2 regions of the Bacillus thuringiensis genome follow, and region 2 is predicted to be linked to the other one. Evidence: riboswitches for the same ligand, from Rfam matches in the RefSeq annotation. Region 2 holds a riboswitch; the other holds the start of a gene.

Region 1 (8,237 bases), 280 kb from region 2:
CCGTATAAAATTCACTCGCATTTTTCGTTTTTTTCGATGCAAAATATGTTATGACGAGCGTACCAAGAACAATAATTAAAAATAGTGCAAATGCAGTAGTATTCAAGTTCAGCCCCTCCTTTTTTGCATATCTTGCAGAATTTTTTGGGAGATTTCATCAAATGATTCTGCTTTTTTGCTATAAATCATACATAGTGCCCATGTCATGATAAATTGGGAAAAAGCAAATACCCACGCCCATGTAACGTCACCAAATGCAGGTGTATTAAGCACCTTTGAATACGACGTTAAAATAGGCAGTGCAATAAAAAAACTAAAAAAGAAAATACTCATTGGAACGATAAACTTCTTTTTCGTATTTAATAACAATTGAAATTCTTCCGACTGAACGACCTCTGTATAATTCACTTCATTTTGCAACTTACGTGCTGACGTATCATCTCGTTTCATTAACCGATCCCCTCTCTTACTTGAAATACACTTCCTCCTTGTATACCTAAAGACTAAATTTTATAAATATTCAGAAACTTATACTTATTTTAGACAATCCATGCATTCATGCAAAGGTTTTTCGATAGACATTTTTCGGCAATTTCTCCTAAATTTTTAATATACTTTTTCAAAATAAAGTGACACCTTACTTATTTTTTCCTCATTAAGACAAAAGCAGTGCTTAACGCACTACTTTTGTCTTTTTTTCCTTTTCTAAATTACGAGCTGTTTCGCTTAACTCAACATCTTTTCCGTCTTTAAGTGTTCCAAATATAAAATCGAATACTGGATTTGAAACACCGAACCAAAACTTTTCGTTTTTATAATGGTGTAATATATGTTGTTTTTTTAGCCATCTTCCAAACTTAGTGACGGGACGAATCGGTCTATGGGCAATATAATGTTTCCATTCGTAAACGAGCAGCATGATAATCATTCCGATTCCAAATGAAAGTGTAATAGTAACACTTTTTGTAATACCATATGCTATAAGTAAATAAATAGTAAAACTAGGTATACTAAACCATACAGGTAAAAACAAAAGTTTTAAATCATCTGGATATACGTGGTGATCATAATGTAATCTTCTTAACATTTTTAATAGAAATGTGTTTTTAGGCGGCTTAATATGGAATAAAAAACGATGTGTCATGTATTCATTAAGTGTATAGAAAACAATCCCAAACATACATGCTAACATGCCAAACCACGTGAAAAATTGCATTTTTAAAATAATAATGAAAATAAATAGAATGCTATACATAATAACGATATCATGTTGTAAAAAGAACTCTTTCCCCACTTTCTTCATCTTGTTTCCCCCTTTTCCAAAAAAACAGCCGCAACATATCGTTACGACTATTTCTTTTCTATTCTTATTCTATTCATTTTACAAATTTGCCTGCTGTTCTATTGTCGAGAAAAAATTGTTCGGTCCAAATATATTTTGCTTCGGAATAATATGTTCCACCGCAAACACTGTTACTTCTCCTCTTTGCACTTCTCCAATAATGAGACCAAATATTTCATGATTTACTGCAAACGTCGGTTGCTTTGTTTGTAGCAATCTTGCAGCATTATGAAATACCGCTTCATATAGTGGATTTCTATCAGTAATTTCTCTTCGGACTTTTGGCGCTAACGTAATGATAATTTCTTTTCCGTCAATAGTGGTTCGATACATAAAAATCTCCCCTTCAATCTTATGTGAACAACTGTAAAGCTTTGTATGCAAAATGTATAGAGTACCCTACTAAAATAATACCTGCTCCGGCTGTTATATAGCCAAGCGCTTTTGGTTTTAATAAAGTTCTTCCAAAATGTACAGAAAAAGCAATATTTAAATTCCATAAAATAATACCGGCAATAATGCAAAGACTGTACAAAAAAGCTTCTTGTTTCGTTACCTTCGTAAGTAATGAGCTAAGTGTACTTCCGTATATACCAAACCAAAAAACAAGATTTAATGGATTGGATATCGCAATTAAAAATCCTGCCATAAACGATTGCTTAAGGCCACCTACCTCTTCTTTTTTATATTCCATATTCGAGTGGAAAATTCCTTGTTTTACACTTTGAAATCCTAAATAAAATAACAAGAAAAAACCCGTGCAATACATGAAGGCTTGTACATATGTATACATAAACACAGAAGATAAACCGAAATAAATGAGAAGCATAAATAAAACATCTGCAGTCATTCCACCAATTCCAACAACCCAAGCATGCCAAAACCCACGTTCAATTCCTCGTTTTAACATTTCAATATTAATCGGCCCTACTGGCGCAGCTAATGAAATACCTAATACGATTTGCTGTATAATTGCTCCAAACATCGCTCTATCCTTTCTTCTCTTTTTACTACTAGTTAATGATGTAATTTTAAAAAATAGACTAGCTTTCATAATAAAATACCCTTTTTTATCCAAAATATACAAAAGAGCCATCCAGATGACGGCTCTTATTTTTCTATCCTATGAAGAAAAGGACATTTCCCTTTTATTAGCTCTACATCGTCTCCTATGAAATATTGTTTCCATTCACGATGCTCTGGGTCACCGTAATGACTAATGTTAGGATGTTTCGGCAATTGATCCCACTTTTCAACTCGCTCACGGACCATTTGTCTTGAATATGCTCCTTTAGGACGATCCCCCTCTAATCCATCAAAAATAGTGCGTGGCTGAAACCCAATAACGAGAGAATTCCCTAAATGTCTAGTTTTTCGTTGTTTATAAGCTGGCGCATTTCCAAATGCAAATATTGGCTCACCACCAAATGAAAATTCCCATAAATAATGGTCTGGATCTTCAGGAATTTGCTTTGGCCATGCTTGATTATCGTTTTCATGTAAATACTGCAGCACTTTCCAAAAGGAATCACGGTAATATTCGAGTGATTGTTCTTCACATTCCGGTTCTACAAAAAGGAAAAAGCCCCTTCTTACAATCGGCCTCTCTTTCATTAACTCTAAAAAAGATAACATTGTATGTGGCAAATGACTCCAATCATTATGAGAAAGAAATGAATAGCGAAGTTCATTCTTTTTCAAAGCTGTTAAACCGAAATAACATGGAAAAGTTGGTTCTAACACGACACTTGAAAAAATCTCAAATTCTTTTGCAACCCAATCCGGTATGTCGGTTCTCGTTCTCATTTCTTCATTATCTAATAAGTAAGACTTATTCATTCTTTCACCTCATTATGTATAGCATTCAATTAAGAATATTACATACTCGGCCTGTCCTATACCTATTTAAAAATTCGACTGAAAAATTATTTAAAAATACAAAAAATAAAATCGCTTACTTGACTAAATTCTCCCAATTCGTGTATATTTAAATTAATCATTTAGCAGAATATTCAAGAATATAGCATTTTTAGTTTATATTATTTTTCAAATGAATTTCACTAAATGAAAATAGTAAACGCTTTTAGGAGGAATTATAACATGCAAGGAAAAGTAAAATGGTTTAACAACGAAAAAGGTTTTGGATTTATCGAAATGGAAGGCGCTGACGATGTATTCGTACATTTCTCTGCTATTCAAGGAGATGGCTACAAAGCTTTAGAAGAAGGTCAAGAAGTATCTTTCGACATTACTGAAGGTAACCGTGGACCTCAAGCTGCTAACGTAGTAAAACTTTAATCCAACATATAACAGGAGGTTACCTTACTTGGTAACCTCCTTTATTATTCCTTTGTATATTTCCGTTTTACAGAGCAAAAACTATGTGAAATGCGCAATATACAAAGGAGGCAGTAACAATGGGATCAGAAGTAAATGATTTTGAAGAAGTAAAATTCCGTGTAGAAACAGCACAAAAAATGGTAGGCTCAGCAACAATTTCAATGGATCCAGATACATTAGAGCATGCTACTACTGCAGTAGAAGCAGCTCGCTCACAGCTTGAAATTATGAAATCTGTTGCAGTAGATTTAGATGAACCCTTTTTAATGAACGAGGAAAAGAAACTAAGCAAATGCGAGCAGCAATTAAACGAAGCAAAGCACTAAAAAAACATCCAGAGAATTTTCTCTGGATGTTTTTTCATGACAACTGTTCTCCATACTTTTTCAATGTTTCACCAACTGTACATTGCCTTATACAAAATGAATGAGCATAATACTTACTATTTGTCTTTCGATTATGTTCTCGCAAAAAACATCCTTCACAATACGTTTCTAATAAGTCATTTACCTCTGTAATGAGTTGCTTTTTATCCACCTTTGCACCTCTCTATTCGGTTATTTCTTTATGACTATCAATAACTGTTCCTTCTAATGCTTGCGTTGCTAATTGATGTGCTTCTTTATTTTGTTTTCTAGATATCGGTTCACATACAAGTTTTAATTTCATTTGCTTCGCCTTTTGTTCAATTTGATCTAAATAATGGTTTAAATGCTCATCATAACAAGGCCATTCTCCGGCTAATTGCTGCAGTACCACTTGTGAATCTCCGCGAAGTGTAACTGCTTCATACTTAATCCCTAGTTCCTCGAGTATATTCATACCGTATAATAATGATGCATATTCCGCTTCATTATTATCATATATACCTTCTATATATGCATTGCGGCGAATGCGGTAGTTTGTATTTCCTTTTTTATAATACACACATATACCAACGCCAGCTTCTTTCGTTTGCACATCATACCCCCCATCAAAATAAACGAGTATTTCTTGGGGCTCTTCCTCTACTTGCTTACTTAACTTTTTCATCTCTTTTAATGACCATTCTGCGTCCATTTCATCGTAAAATAAAAGTTCCTTAGCTCTTCCTGTTTTCTCAAAATCCTCTGCAAATTGAAGTACTTCTTCTATGTTCATATACTCTGTTGTTAATTCCGTCTGCAATCCGCGCTTCGTTTTATACAACCAATGAATTTTATATTTCATACTACATTCCCCTTATGTAAGACTTCTTATATGTAGCCAGCTAATAAAAGCCTCACTTTATTTTATTATATTTTATCAAGAGTCAAAGAATTATATTCAATATTATCACATGCAAAAAGAGCTATCCCTATAGGAATAGCTCTTTCATCTATTACATAAATCTTTCAAATTGTACTCGCTTATTAATCCAGTACATTACAGGCATACCAATCGCCATGACAACAAATTCACCGATTGCACATGTTAACCAAGACAACATAAATGGTAAACCCAATGCAAGATGAAGTTCAATTGCAATCATAAACATTGTAATCGTAAAGATAACTGTATTAAAAATCATACGAGCCCAAACACCTTTAATAAATCGCATAGAAATAATCGTTGCAACTAATGCAAGAATAGATTGACCTACTCCAAATACTAAATCATAAGCGATCATAGGTGAGAACAAGAGATTCGTTAAAAATACACCTAATACAATTCCGTAAATTGCTTTCTTGTTAAATACAACGAGATGATTAAACATCTCTGAAATACGAAATTGTACATTCGTAAAGCCAAATGGCTGAATAAGCATAGAAACAGCAATATATAATGCCGCTAAAATACCATTACCGACTAAAGTTCTAATATTCATGACAAAATCTCCTTAGTTTTTTTACGTGGGATGGTTTCGAACCACGTTATTCGTTTTTTAAGCAACAAGATTATATTTTACGTCGTAGCCCCTCTTTCGTCAATAGATTCCTATCATAAACTACCTTTTTCCTTTTAGACAACGTATAATGAAACATATGAAAGATTTAGGAGGTTTCACTTCATGACAGCAACAATTCAAAATGAAAAAGTGATCGTTTCCATTTCTGACAAAGGTGCAGAATTACAGAGCGTTCGCTTAAAAGAAGACAACACAGAATATTTATGGCAAGGTGATTCTACTTATTGGGGACGCCGTGCACCAATTTTGTTTCCAATTGTCGGCCGATTAGTAGATAATACATACTACGTAGACGGTAAACCATATTCATTAACACAACACGGTTTCGCTCGTGATCTTACTTTCTCTGTGAAAGAACAAAGTGAAACAAAGATCACTTATATCGTTACTAGTAATGAAGAAACATTAAAAAAATACCCATATGAATTCGAATTACTCGTTTCTTATGAGCTAGATGGACAAAGCGTTCATGTAACATATGAAGTAAACAATCCTACTTCTAAAGAGATGTTCTTCTCAATCGGAGCACATCCTGGATTCAACTTCCCTTTATTGGACGGTGAATCATTTACAGATTATCACTTAGCGTTTAATGGTTCGGAACGCTTAGAAACAAGCGTATTAGAAGGACCTTACCTTTCAAACAAAAAGCAATTAATCGCTGAAAATACGACTGAACTGCCACTTACATATGATTTATTCAAAAATGATGCGCTTATTTTTGAAAATATGAATACGCATGAAATTTCGATTCGTTCTCATAAACATAATAAATTTGTAAAAGTAGAATTTGATGGATTCCCATTTGTCGGCGTATGGACACCAGGGGATAACGCACCTTTCTTATGTATTGAACCTTGGTACGGAATCGCTGATGAAGTAAAACCAGCAAAAGATTTCAAGGACAAAAAGGGAATTCAATCTTTACAAGCGAATGAAACATTTACATGTCGTTACAGCATCACAATCGGATAACTACTCTATCCCCTACTTCAAAAAATATTTAAGTAGGGGATAATCTTATAATTTGGAGGTTTCTCATTTTGATTGAAGTATATATTGATGGTGCATCAAAAGGAAATCCTGGTCCTTCTGGTGCAGGAGTGTTTATTAAAGGCGTTCAGCCGCCTGTACAATTATCATTACCACTTGGAACAATGTCCAATCATGAAGCAGAATATCGCGCTTTACTTCTAGCATTAAAATATTGCATCGAGCATAATTATAGCACTGTCTCTTTTCGTACAGATTCCCAGCTTGTCGAACGGGCTGTTGAAAAGGAATACGCAAAAAATAAAATATTTGCACCTCTTTTAGATGAAGCACTGCAGTACATAAAAAACTTCGATCTCTTTTTTATTAAGTGGATTCCAAGTAGTCAAAATAAAGTAGCTGATGAATTAGCTAGAAAAGCTATATTACAAAATTAACGGGGGTATGAGTGTGAAAAAAGAGTGGATTGCTCCTCTTGCTTTATTATTTGTCTCTTTTATTTGGGGAGCTACGTTTGTTGTCGTTCAAAACGCTATGTCTTTCGTTGGTCCATTTACGTTTAATGGTATTCGCTTTTTATTCGCTGGAATTATTTTATTATTCGTTCAAATTATTTTCTCACAAAAAACTTCAAAACAAGATATAAAACATAGTAGCACGGCAGGGATAATCGTTGGTTTTTTCTTATTTGTCGGTTATTTATTGCAAACATTTGGCTTACTCTATACAACATCTTCAAAAGCAGGTTTCTTAACTGGGCTAAGCATTGTTATGGTCCCAATCTTATCATTTATCTTTTTAAAACAAAAAGCTACCATTTTCATCGTACTTGGTATTGCTGTAGCTACAACGGGTTTATACTTATTAACAGCTGCTGATTCTTTTCAATTAAACATTGGAGACATACTCGTTCTCGGTTGTGCAGTCGCTTTCGCTGCCCATATTCTTGTTAACGGCTTCTTCTCTAAGAAAATATCACCTTTATTGTTAAGCACGTCGCAAGTATTAGCTGTCGGTATGTTTTCTTCTATTTGCGCCTTTTTGTTTGAAGATTGGGAAAAATTATTTTCAGTAGTACTATGGACGAATTCTTCCTTTTTATTCGCTCTATTTTTAACTTCCCTATTTGCGACATCCATTGCTTTTTTCATTCAAACATCAGCACAAAAACATACGTCTCCAACGAGAGTAGCAATCATTTTCGCAATGGAACCCGTTTTTGCTGCCTTAACAGGCGTTCTCGTTGCAAACGAACAACTTTCTATTTCTGCTATTATCGGATGCCTCTGTATTTTCCTAGGCATGATTTTTGTTGAATTACCTTCCAAAACAAAAAAAGAAGCGCAGGCTGCGTGAAGTTACGCTTGTAACTTCCGCATAAAAGCCTTAGCGCTTTTTTTATCTGTAATTTCTTCCTCTTTCAATCGTTCTAATAACGCAACGAAATAACTACCATCAAACTGCAATTGATGTTTAATTGTTGCTTCTATTGCTGCGTTCACAATCCCATCAGACGCACCAGTATATCCTTGTCCGAACATAATAAACCCTTGTGCTTCCTCTGATAATTTAAATCCTTTCGTATGTAAGAATGAAAGATAATCTTCTACTGTTTGCATGTTATTCCCACCTACT
Region 2 (8,237 bases):
TAAATCTATACAAAGTAACGGGTTAAATCCAACTGAATTTGCTGTATTAGAACTGCTATATCATAAAGGCGGTCAACCACTCCAGCAAATTGGTGAGCGCATTTTAATAGCTAGTGGCAGCATTACATATGTTGTAGATAAGCTAGAGAAAAAAGGATTAGTAAAGAGAATCCCATGTCCGAATGACAGACGTGTTATTTACGCGCAATTAACTGAGTCTGGCGAGAACTTTATTGCTTCTATTTTTCCGGGGCATGAGAAAGTTATACATCAGTCTTTTGAAATGTTAACGAAAGATGAAAAAGATGAATTACTTGATCTATTAAAAAAAATTGGAAAGTATGAAAAATAATAATATGTTCCAAAGGAGCTTTGGATAAATAAATCCAAGGCTTTTTTGTTTGCAATGAACTCAGGGTAGTAACTGCCGAATTTTGTTGAAAATTAAGAGGGAATTCGAGAATACGTATTGAATTATAATAAAGGTATGTAATGGAGAGGAGGCTCGTTCATGTCATTTAAAGACTATGAATATAAACGCCCAAATATTGAAGAGTTAAAAGAGAAATTTACTGTTGCTTTAGAGAAGTTTGATAACGCAAAAACTGTAGAAGAACAAAAACAAGTCATTAATTCAATTAATGAAATTCGCAACGATTTTGGTACAATGGGAAACCTTTGTTACATTCGCCATTCTGTTGATACGACGGATACTTTTTATAAGGAGGAGCAGGATTTCTTTGATGAATTCTCTCCAGTTGTACAGGGATATGGTACAAAATATTATAAGGCACTCATTAATTCTCCATTTCGTGAAGAATTAGAGGCGTATTATGGAAAACAATTATTTGCTCTAGCAGAATGTGATTTAAAAACATATTCAGATGAAGTCGTGAAAGATTTACAATTAGAAAATAAATTATCGTCGCAATATACACAGTTATTAGCATCTGCAAAAATTGACTTTGCTGGAGAAGAAAGAACGTTATCGCAACTGATTCCGTTTATGCAAGGAAAAGAAAGAAGCGAACGTAAAGCAGCAAGTGAAGCATACTACGGATTTTTAGCTGGAAATGAGGAAGAACTAGATCGTATTTATGATGAGCTTGTTAAAGTGAGAACGAAAATCGCAAAATCTTTAGGTTTCAAAAACTTTGTTGAACTTGGATATGCAAGAATGTACCGTACAGATTATAATGCGGAGATGGTGGCTAATTACCGTCAGCAAGTGCTGGATTATATCGTTCCCGTTACAACGGAATTAAGAAAGCGACAACAAGCACGTATCGGTGTAGAGAAGTTAGCTTATTATGACGAAAACTTTGAGTTTGCTACAGGTAACCCAACTCCAAAAGGAGATGCGGATTGGATTGTTGATCATGGAAAGACGATGTATAAAGAGTTATCGGCTGAAACAGATGAATTTTTCAATTTCATGCTAGATAACGATTTATTAGATTTAGTTGCGAAAAAAGGAAAAGCTGGTGGCGGATATTGTACATATATTGAGAATTATAAAGCGCCATTTATTTTCTCAAACTTCAATGGAACATCTGGTGACATTGATGTATTAACACATGAAGCAGGTCATGCTTTCCAAGTATATGAAAGTCGTAAATTTGAAATTCCAGAATATAATTGGCCAACATATGAAGCATGTGAAATCCACTCTATGAGTATGGAATTCTTTACATGGCCATGGATGAAGCTATTCTTTGAAGAAGATGCAGATAAATATTACTTCTCTCACTTAAGTTCAGCACTTCTATTTTTACCTTATGGTGTATCTGTTGATGAATATCAACATTATGTATATGAAAATCCTGAAGCATCACCTGAAGAGCGTAAGACAGCATGGCGTAACATAGAGAAGAAATATTTACCGCATCGTGATTATGAGGATAATGATTATTTAGAGCGCGGTGGTTTTTGGCAACGGCAAGGGCATATTTATAGTTCACCTTTCTATTATATTGATTACACGCTTGCTCAAATTTGTGCGCTACAATTTTGGAAACGTGCAAGAGATAATAGACAAGAGGCATGGGAAGATTATGTGAATCTATGCCAACAAGGTGGAAGTAAATCGTTCTTAGAATTAGTAGAAGTTGCAAATTTAACATCACCATTTGCTGAAGGCTGTGTGAAAAGTGTTATTACAGAAATTGAAGCATGGTTACATGCAATTGACGACACAAAATTGTAAAAAACATGCGCTTTTTTTCACATGTTTAACATCGACATAATGGGAAAATGATGAGATAATAAAAGAAAATTCAGAATACTAAAGAGGTGTTTCTAATAAGGAGCACCTCTTTTCACCAACAAAAAGGGGGGAAAGAAGTATGCTTCAATCTAATATGGATGTGAGTTTAGAAAGTTTAGTAAGCTCATTACAGTCTACTCGAAGCACGCTATTATCAGAAATTGAAATGTTAAATGATACAGAAGTGAATGTAAAGCCACGCCGTGATAAATGGAGTATTATTCAAATTTTACACCACTTGCATTTAGTTGAACAATCTGTCACGTCTGCCCTTGTATATGCTTTACAAAAAAATGAAAGAAACATGACTCCATTTAAAGACCTCCAACTTACGCTTGATCGCACACATAAACGAGAAGCTCCTCAGCAAATGCAACCAACAGAAACTTTAATGAAAAAACAGCAAGGAATTCAATTACTAGAACATTCACGACAAGAACTATTACATGCGCTTCATAGTGTTATAGATGAAAAAGATCTATTTGAAAATGGATTAAAGCATCCTGTTTTTAATGATCTGAATTTGTATCAATGGATTCAATTTCTTGATTTGCATGAACAAAGACATCTTACGCAATTAAAAGAGGCGAAACATGCAATTTTGCAGCGCTAAAGTGGAAGAAGTGGGAAACCACTTCTTTTTTTGATACGTGCATAGTTTTCTTTCTTATTTTGGAATACTACATGGAGAAAGAAAAGAAGGAGTTGAAAAAATATGTCTAAGAAGAAGCGAGAAGAAGAGCGTGCCTGGAAAGCGCGTAAAGAAAATCAACAACCGCACGGAAAAGTGAAAGCTTTTGCTGAATTAGTTGAAGGAACAGAAAAAACGTGATGATTATTTTATCACGTTTTTTGTATGAGTGGAAAAGTTAATAAAAAGGTTGTACCTGTTCCTTTTTCACTTATAATATCAATTTTTCCATTCATAGCTTGAACAACACTGAATACGACCATCATTCCAAGTCCAGTGCCTTTTTCTTTCGTTGAATAGAAAGGCGAGCCAAGACGTTTTACTTGTTCTGAATCCATACCGACTCCTGTATCTTTTATATATAACTGAATATGCTTATGATCAGGAACTAATGTGAAATAAAGATCACCGCCTTTTGGCATAGCCTCAATGCAATTTTTTAAAATATTTAATAAACATTGATTTAGTTTTTGCTTTTCTCCAGCGATAAAAAAAGAAGTGCTTTGCTTTATATAATGAGTACGTACATTTGTTAAATTAGCAAGTGGTGTAATTAACGATAATGCATGTAGTAATTCTTCTTCTAACTGTAATGTTTGTTCTTTTTCAATGCTTGGTTTGGCAAAGGTTAAATAATCTGTAAGAACATGATTTGCTTGTTCGATGCCATTAATGGCAATGTCGATATATAATTTCCGTTCCTGCTCAGTGCATGTATCTGATTGTAACAGTTGTAAAAAACCTTTCGTTGAAGTTAATGGATTGCGAATTTCATGAGAGATAGACGCTGCCATTTCACCAATTAAATGAAATTTTTCAGCATTTATAAGTTCGTTTTGGAGACGAACTTGAGTTTGTAATATGTGTAGTAAATATAAAATTAGGATTGTACCAAGCATTGAACATAACTCATACACAATAATATGCGGTATATAATCAGCCTTATTTGTAACCTTTGAAAGGAAGAAGGGTATCCAACTAAATCCGTATGTGAGACTGTAGATAATAGCAAGTGTTATTTTTATACGATTAGAAGTTCGATTGAAAAATTTATATGTTAATAATAGAACAATAAATAGAATAACAGAACCGATAAGAGATGGGAAAACACCTACCCCACCTAATAATAAGCGATATATGTTTAATACAACTAAGATAGAACCACCAGCAATAGGCCCTCCCGTTAATGTACCGACAATTAATACAATATGGCGCATATCAAATTGAAAACCATTATTTGTTTTTGCTGCAAATGTAATACAGAGTACGGTAGCGAGGCAACAGAGTACAATGAATATAGCTGAATTTAATTTAGGAGAGCGTTTCCCTTTTTGATTCCAAAATAAATGATATACGAGCATTGTAATAAGGATGAATAATATATTTAAAAAGAGATAAATAATAAAGGATTTCAGTGGGATGCCTCCTCTCTGCTTATATTAAATTAATCATACTATAAAATGAAAGAAATGAAATGATAAATAGCGGAAAAATCAGAAATTTTTACGCTAGTATACAATATGTTACAATAAGCTGTGTCAATGAAAGAAGAAATTCCGTGCACCGCGCGGGAGAGGTTCGCGAACTCCCTCTATAAAAAACTATGGAAACAACAATATCCTTAGGTATTGTTTTGTTTTTTTATTGTGACAGTTCAAGAACGTTCTTTCTTCTTATTTATAGTAGAGAAGGAGAATGAGTGAAATGAAAAAAGAAAAAGCAGTTGTTGTTTTTAGTGGAGGACAAGATAGTACAACATGTTTATTTTGGGCAATAGAGCAGTTTGCAGAGGTAGAAGCTGTAACGTTTAATTACAATCAACGTCATAAGCTAGAAATTGATTGTGCAGCGGAAATTGCAAAAGAGCTAGGAATAAAGCATACGGTACTAGATATGAGTCTATTAAATCAACTTGCTCCAAATGCGTTAACGAGAACGGATATGGAGATTACACATGAAGAAGGTGAATTGCCGTCGACATTTGTAGATGGACGAAATTTACTCTTCCTATCATTTGCTGCTGTATTGGCAAAACAAGTTGGAGCACGTCATATTGTAACGGGTGTATGTGAAACTGATTTCAGTGGTTATCCAGACTGCCGTGACGTGTTTGTGAAATCGTTAAACGTTACTTTAAATTTATCTATGGATTTCCCGTTTGTCATTCACACGCCACTTATGTGGATTGATAAAGCTGAAACATGGAAATTATCAGATGAACTTGGAGCATTTGAGTTTGTTCGAGAAAAAACATTAACATGTTATAACGGAATCATTGGTGATGGTTGCGGTGAATGTCCAGCATGTCAACTTCGTAAAGCAGGATTAGATACGTACCTACAAGAACGCGAAGGAGCGAACAACTAATGGATAACTTTTTTGGATTTCGCATCGTAGAGAATTTGCAAAAAATGGACAAGGATATTCAGCGTAAACAACTCAAATATCATAATAAAAGAGTAATGGTCAGCAAGGAATTTACATTTGATGCAGCACACCATTTACATTGTTATGAAGGGAAATGTAAAAACTTACATGGTCACACATATAAAGTTGTATTTGGAATTAGTGGATATGTAAATGAAATAGGTCTTGCAATTGACTTTGGAGATATAAAAGAAATTTGGAAGAATGAAATAGAAATTTATTTAGATCATCGTTATTTAAACGAAACGTTACCAGCAATGAATACGACTGCTGAAAATATGGTCGTTTGGATTTATGAAAAAATGGCAGAAGCACTAACAAAAGAGAATCGAGTGAACGAATATAAAGGAGCTCGCGTTGAATTTGTTCGTCTATTTGAGACGCCGACTAGTTATGCGGAAGTAAGACGGGAGTGGATGCTCGATGAGTAAAATCCCTGTCTTAGAAATATTCGGTCCGACTATTCAAGGTGAGGGAATGGTCGTAGGACAAAAGACAATGTTTATCCGTACAGCTGGTTGTGATTATAGCTGCGCTTGGTGTGATTCTGCTTTTACGTGGGATGGATCGGCTAAAGATCAAATTAGACAGATGACAGCAGAAGGTATTTGGGACGAGCTTGTTGCAATTGGAGGAGAAAATTTTTCTCATGTTACGATTTCAGGCGGAAATCCGGCATTACTGAAAAATATTGAGTTTCTTCTTTCTATATTAAAAGAAAATGGAATGCGAACGGCAATTGAAACACAAGGGAGTAAATGGCAAGATTGGTTACTTCAAATTGATGAGGTAACAATTTCTCCAAAACCACCAAGTTCGACGATGAAAACAGATTTTCAGAAGTTAGATGCTATTATTCAGAAACTAGCAGGAAAAGATATTAGTTTAAAAGTAGTAGTATTCGATGATCATGATTTTGAATATGCAGTTAAGATGCACGAACGTTATCCAGGTGTACCATTTTTCCTGCAAGTAGGAAACGATGATACAAAAACAGTGGATGATGCGATGCTTATTAAAAAATTATTAGATAAGTATGAGTGGCTGATTGATAAAGCTGTAAATTGTAAAGAGATGAATGATGCAAAAGTATTGCCTCAGCTTCATGCGTTAGTATGGGGAAATAAACGCGGCGTATAACGAGAAGGGATGTTTAAAATGACAGGAAGATTAGATGAAGATTTAAAAGATGTAACATTACTAGGAAATCAAAATACAAAATATTTATTTGAATATAGCCCAGAAATATTAGAGGTATTTGATAATAATCATCCAAACCGTGATTATTTTGTAAAATTCAATTGTCCTGAATTTACAAGTTTATGCCCGAAAACAGGACAACCAGATTTTGCAACAATTTATATTAGCTATATTCCAGAGCAAAAAATGGTAGAGAGTAAATCTTTAAAGTTGTATTTATTTAGTTTCCGCAATCATGGTGATTTCCACGAAGATTGCATGAACGTTATCATGAACGATTTAATTAAATTAATGGATCCACGTTACATTGAGGTATGGGGGAAATTTACACCACGTGGTGGTATTTCAATTGATCCATACTGCAACTACGGTCGCCCAGGGACAAAGTATGAACAAATGGCTGACTACCGCATGATGAACCACGATCTATATCCGGAAACAATTGATAATCGTTAATAGAAAGAAAGGGCCTGTATAGTATACAGGCCCTTTCTTTCTATTATATTATGCATTTTGATTAATGACAGTATAGTTTTTATGACTTACAACTGTAAGAGGTTCCATATCTAGTTCTCTAAAATTCTTCATAATTGTTATATCAACAATAACAGAGTTTTGATTTACTTTTTGAACACGGCCTTGCATGCCACCTTTAAATTCGATGATATCTCCAGTTTCTGCGATCTGCATAAGCAACTCTCCTTGTTACAGTTTTCCCAAAAAAAGAATAAATTTGGGTTTTTTTATTTCCTCCTATTTTGAACCATATTTCCTACTTTGTAAATGTTTCCAAAGTAAAAATTCGAAAAATATTCACTTTTTGTAAGAAAATATGTAGAAAATCCACGTTATTTGAAAAAAATAGCAAAAATGCGGGAATCTTTATATCGAGGTATAATGAAAAAGTAGAATAACCTGCTGAAGTGGGAGAAATTAGAGGCGGTAAAATGATGTTTGAATTTGTGGGGAGTGTTATAGCTTTAATGTTATTTTTATTTTCTTATATGCATTTAAAAAAGATTCGTCAATATGATACGAGTACATATTTTGATGGGATGGATGGTATCCATGCTTCGATAACGCATGATAGTGGTGGGGAGATGTAAAGGTATATGCCTTTCTTTTCTTGCGTGGTATGATGTTTAGAACTAGTGCATAATAGAGTTCGTAAGTGATGAATGGAGAGTGAAAAGAATGAAGATTTCTTTTATTCGTCATGGTTGTTTAGTTCGTATAAGAGAACCGATGACAATTAATTCATTTCACGAATGGATGAAACAGTATGATTCCGAGTCAATGATACAAAAAGCTAAAATGCCGATAGAAACAATAGAGGCAATTGAAGCAGCGAAATTTGTCTTAACAAGTGATCAAAGGCGTGCTGTACAATCAGCAGCTGAATTAACGGATTCTTTATCTTTTATGCAAAACTCTCTTTTTAGAGAAGCTGAAGTTCCTTCATACTTTTTTGCTCCGAAGTGGTTGAAATGCACAATTAAGGTATGGATGTTCATTGGACGCACATTATGGATACTTGGCTACCATAAAGATGTTGAGTCTTATAAGGAAGTAAGAGAGAGGGCAAGGCAAGCGGCTTACCTGTTACATCGTTATGCTCTCGTACATGGAAGTATTGCTCTTGTAGGTCATAAT

The links. A riboswitch is a leader RNA that binds a small molecule or an ion and turns the genes downstream of it on or off. The one in region 2 is predicted to bind preQ1.
Region 1: another riboswitch for preQ1. It lies ahead of AC241_RS08405 (QueT transporter family protein); the one in region 2 lies ahead of queC (7-cyano-7-deazaguanine synthase QueC).

Annotation. Positions count from the first base shown of each region.
Region 1 covers NZ_CP012099.1:1,597,224-1,605,460, reverse strand. The annotation lists gene AC241_RS08455 (solute symporter family protein) at 1-106, opposite strand, end outside; gene AC241_RS08450 (DUF485 domain-containing protein) at 109-450, opposite strand; gene AC241_RS08445 (sterol desaturase family protein) at 674-1,303, opposite strand; gene AC241_RS08440 (hypothetical protein) at 1,382-1,675, opposite strand; gene AC241_RS08435 (LysE family transporter) at 1,695-2,438, opposite strand; gene AC241_RS08430 (YqcI/YcgG family protein) at 2,453-3,181, opposite strand; gene cspB (cold shock-like protein CspB) at 3,443-3,640, shown strand; gene AC241_RS08420 (DUF2564 family protein) at 3,760-4,008, shown strand; gene AC241_RS08415 (zinc-finger domain-containing protein) at 4,043-4,219, opposite strand; gene AC241_RS08410 (ribonuclease H family protein) at 4,232-4,891, opposite strand; gene AC241_RS08405 (QueT transporter family protein) at 5,043-5,528, opposite strand; PreQ1 riboswitch class I at 5,535-5,579, opposite strand; gene AC241_RS08400 (aldose 1-epimerase family protein) at 5,712-6,584, shown strand; gene AC241_RS08395 (reverse transcriptase-like protein) at 6,653-7,039, shown strand; gene AC241_RS08390 (DMT family transporter) at 7,053-7,958, shown strand; gene AC241_RS08385 (DUF6123 family protein) at 7,961-8,221, opposite strand.
Region 2 covers NZ_CP012099.1:1,313,286-1,321,522, forward strand. The annotation lists gene AC241_RS06780 (MarR family winged helix-turn-helix transcriptional regulator) at 1-352, shown strand, start outside; gene AC241_RS06785 (M3 family oligoendopeptidase) at 512-2,206, shown strand; gene AC241_RS06790 (DinB family protein) at 2,346-2,879, shown strand; gene AC241_RS35130 (DUF6254 family protein) at 2,982-3,098, shown strand; gene kinB (sporulation sensor histidine kinase KinB) at 3,110-4,318, opposite strand; PreQ1 riboswitch class I at 4,525-4,568, shown strand; gene queC (7-cyano-7-deazaguanine synthase QueC) at 4,662-5,324, shown strand; gene queD (6-carboxytetrahydropterin synthase QueD) at 5,324-5,815, shown strand; gene queE (7-carboxy-7-deazaguanine synthase QueE) at 5,808-6,524, shown strand; gene queF (preQ(1) synthase) at 6,543-7,040, shown strand; gene AC241_RS06825 (YkvS family protein) at 7,089-7,274, opposite strand; gene AC241_RS34680 (hypothetical protein) at 7,508-7,690, shown strand; gene AC241_RS06840 (phosphoglycerate mutase) at 7,779-8,237, shown strand, end outside.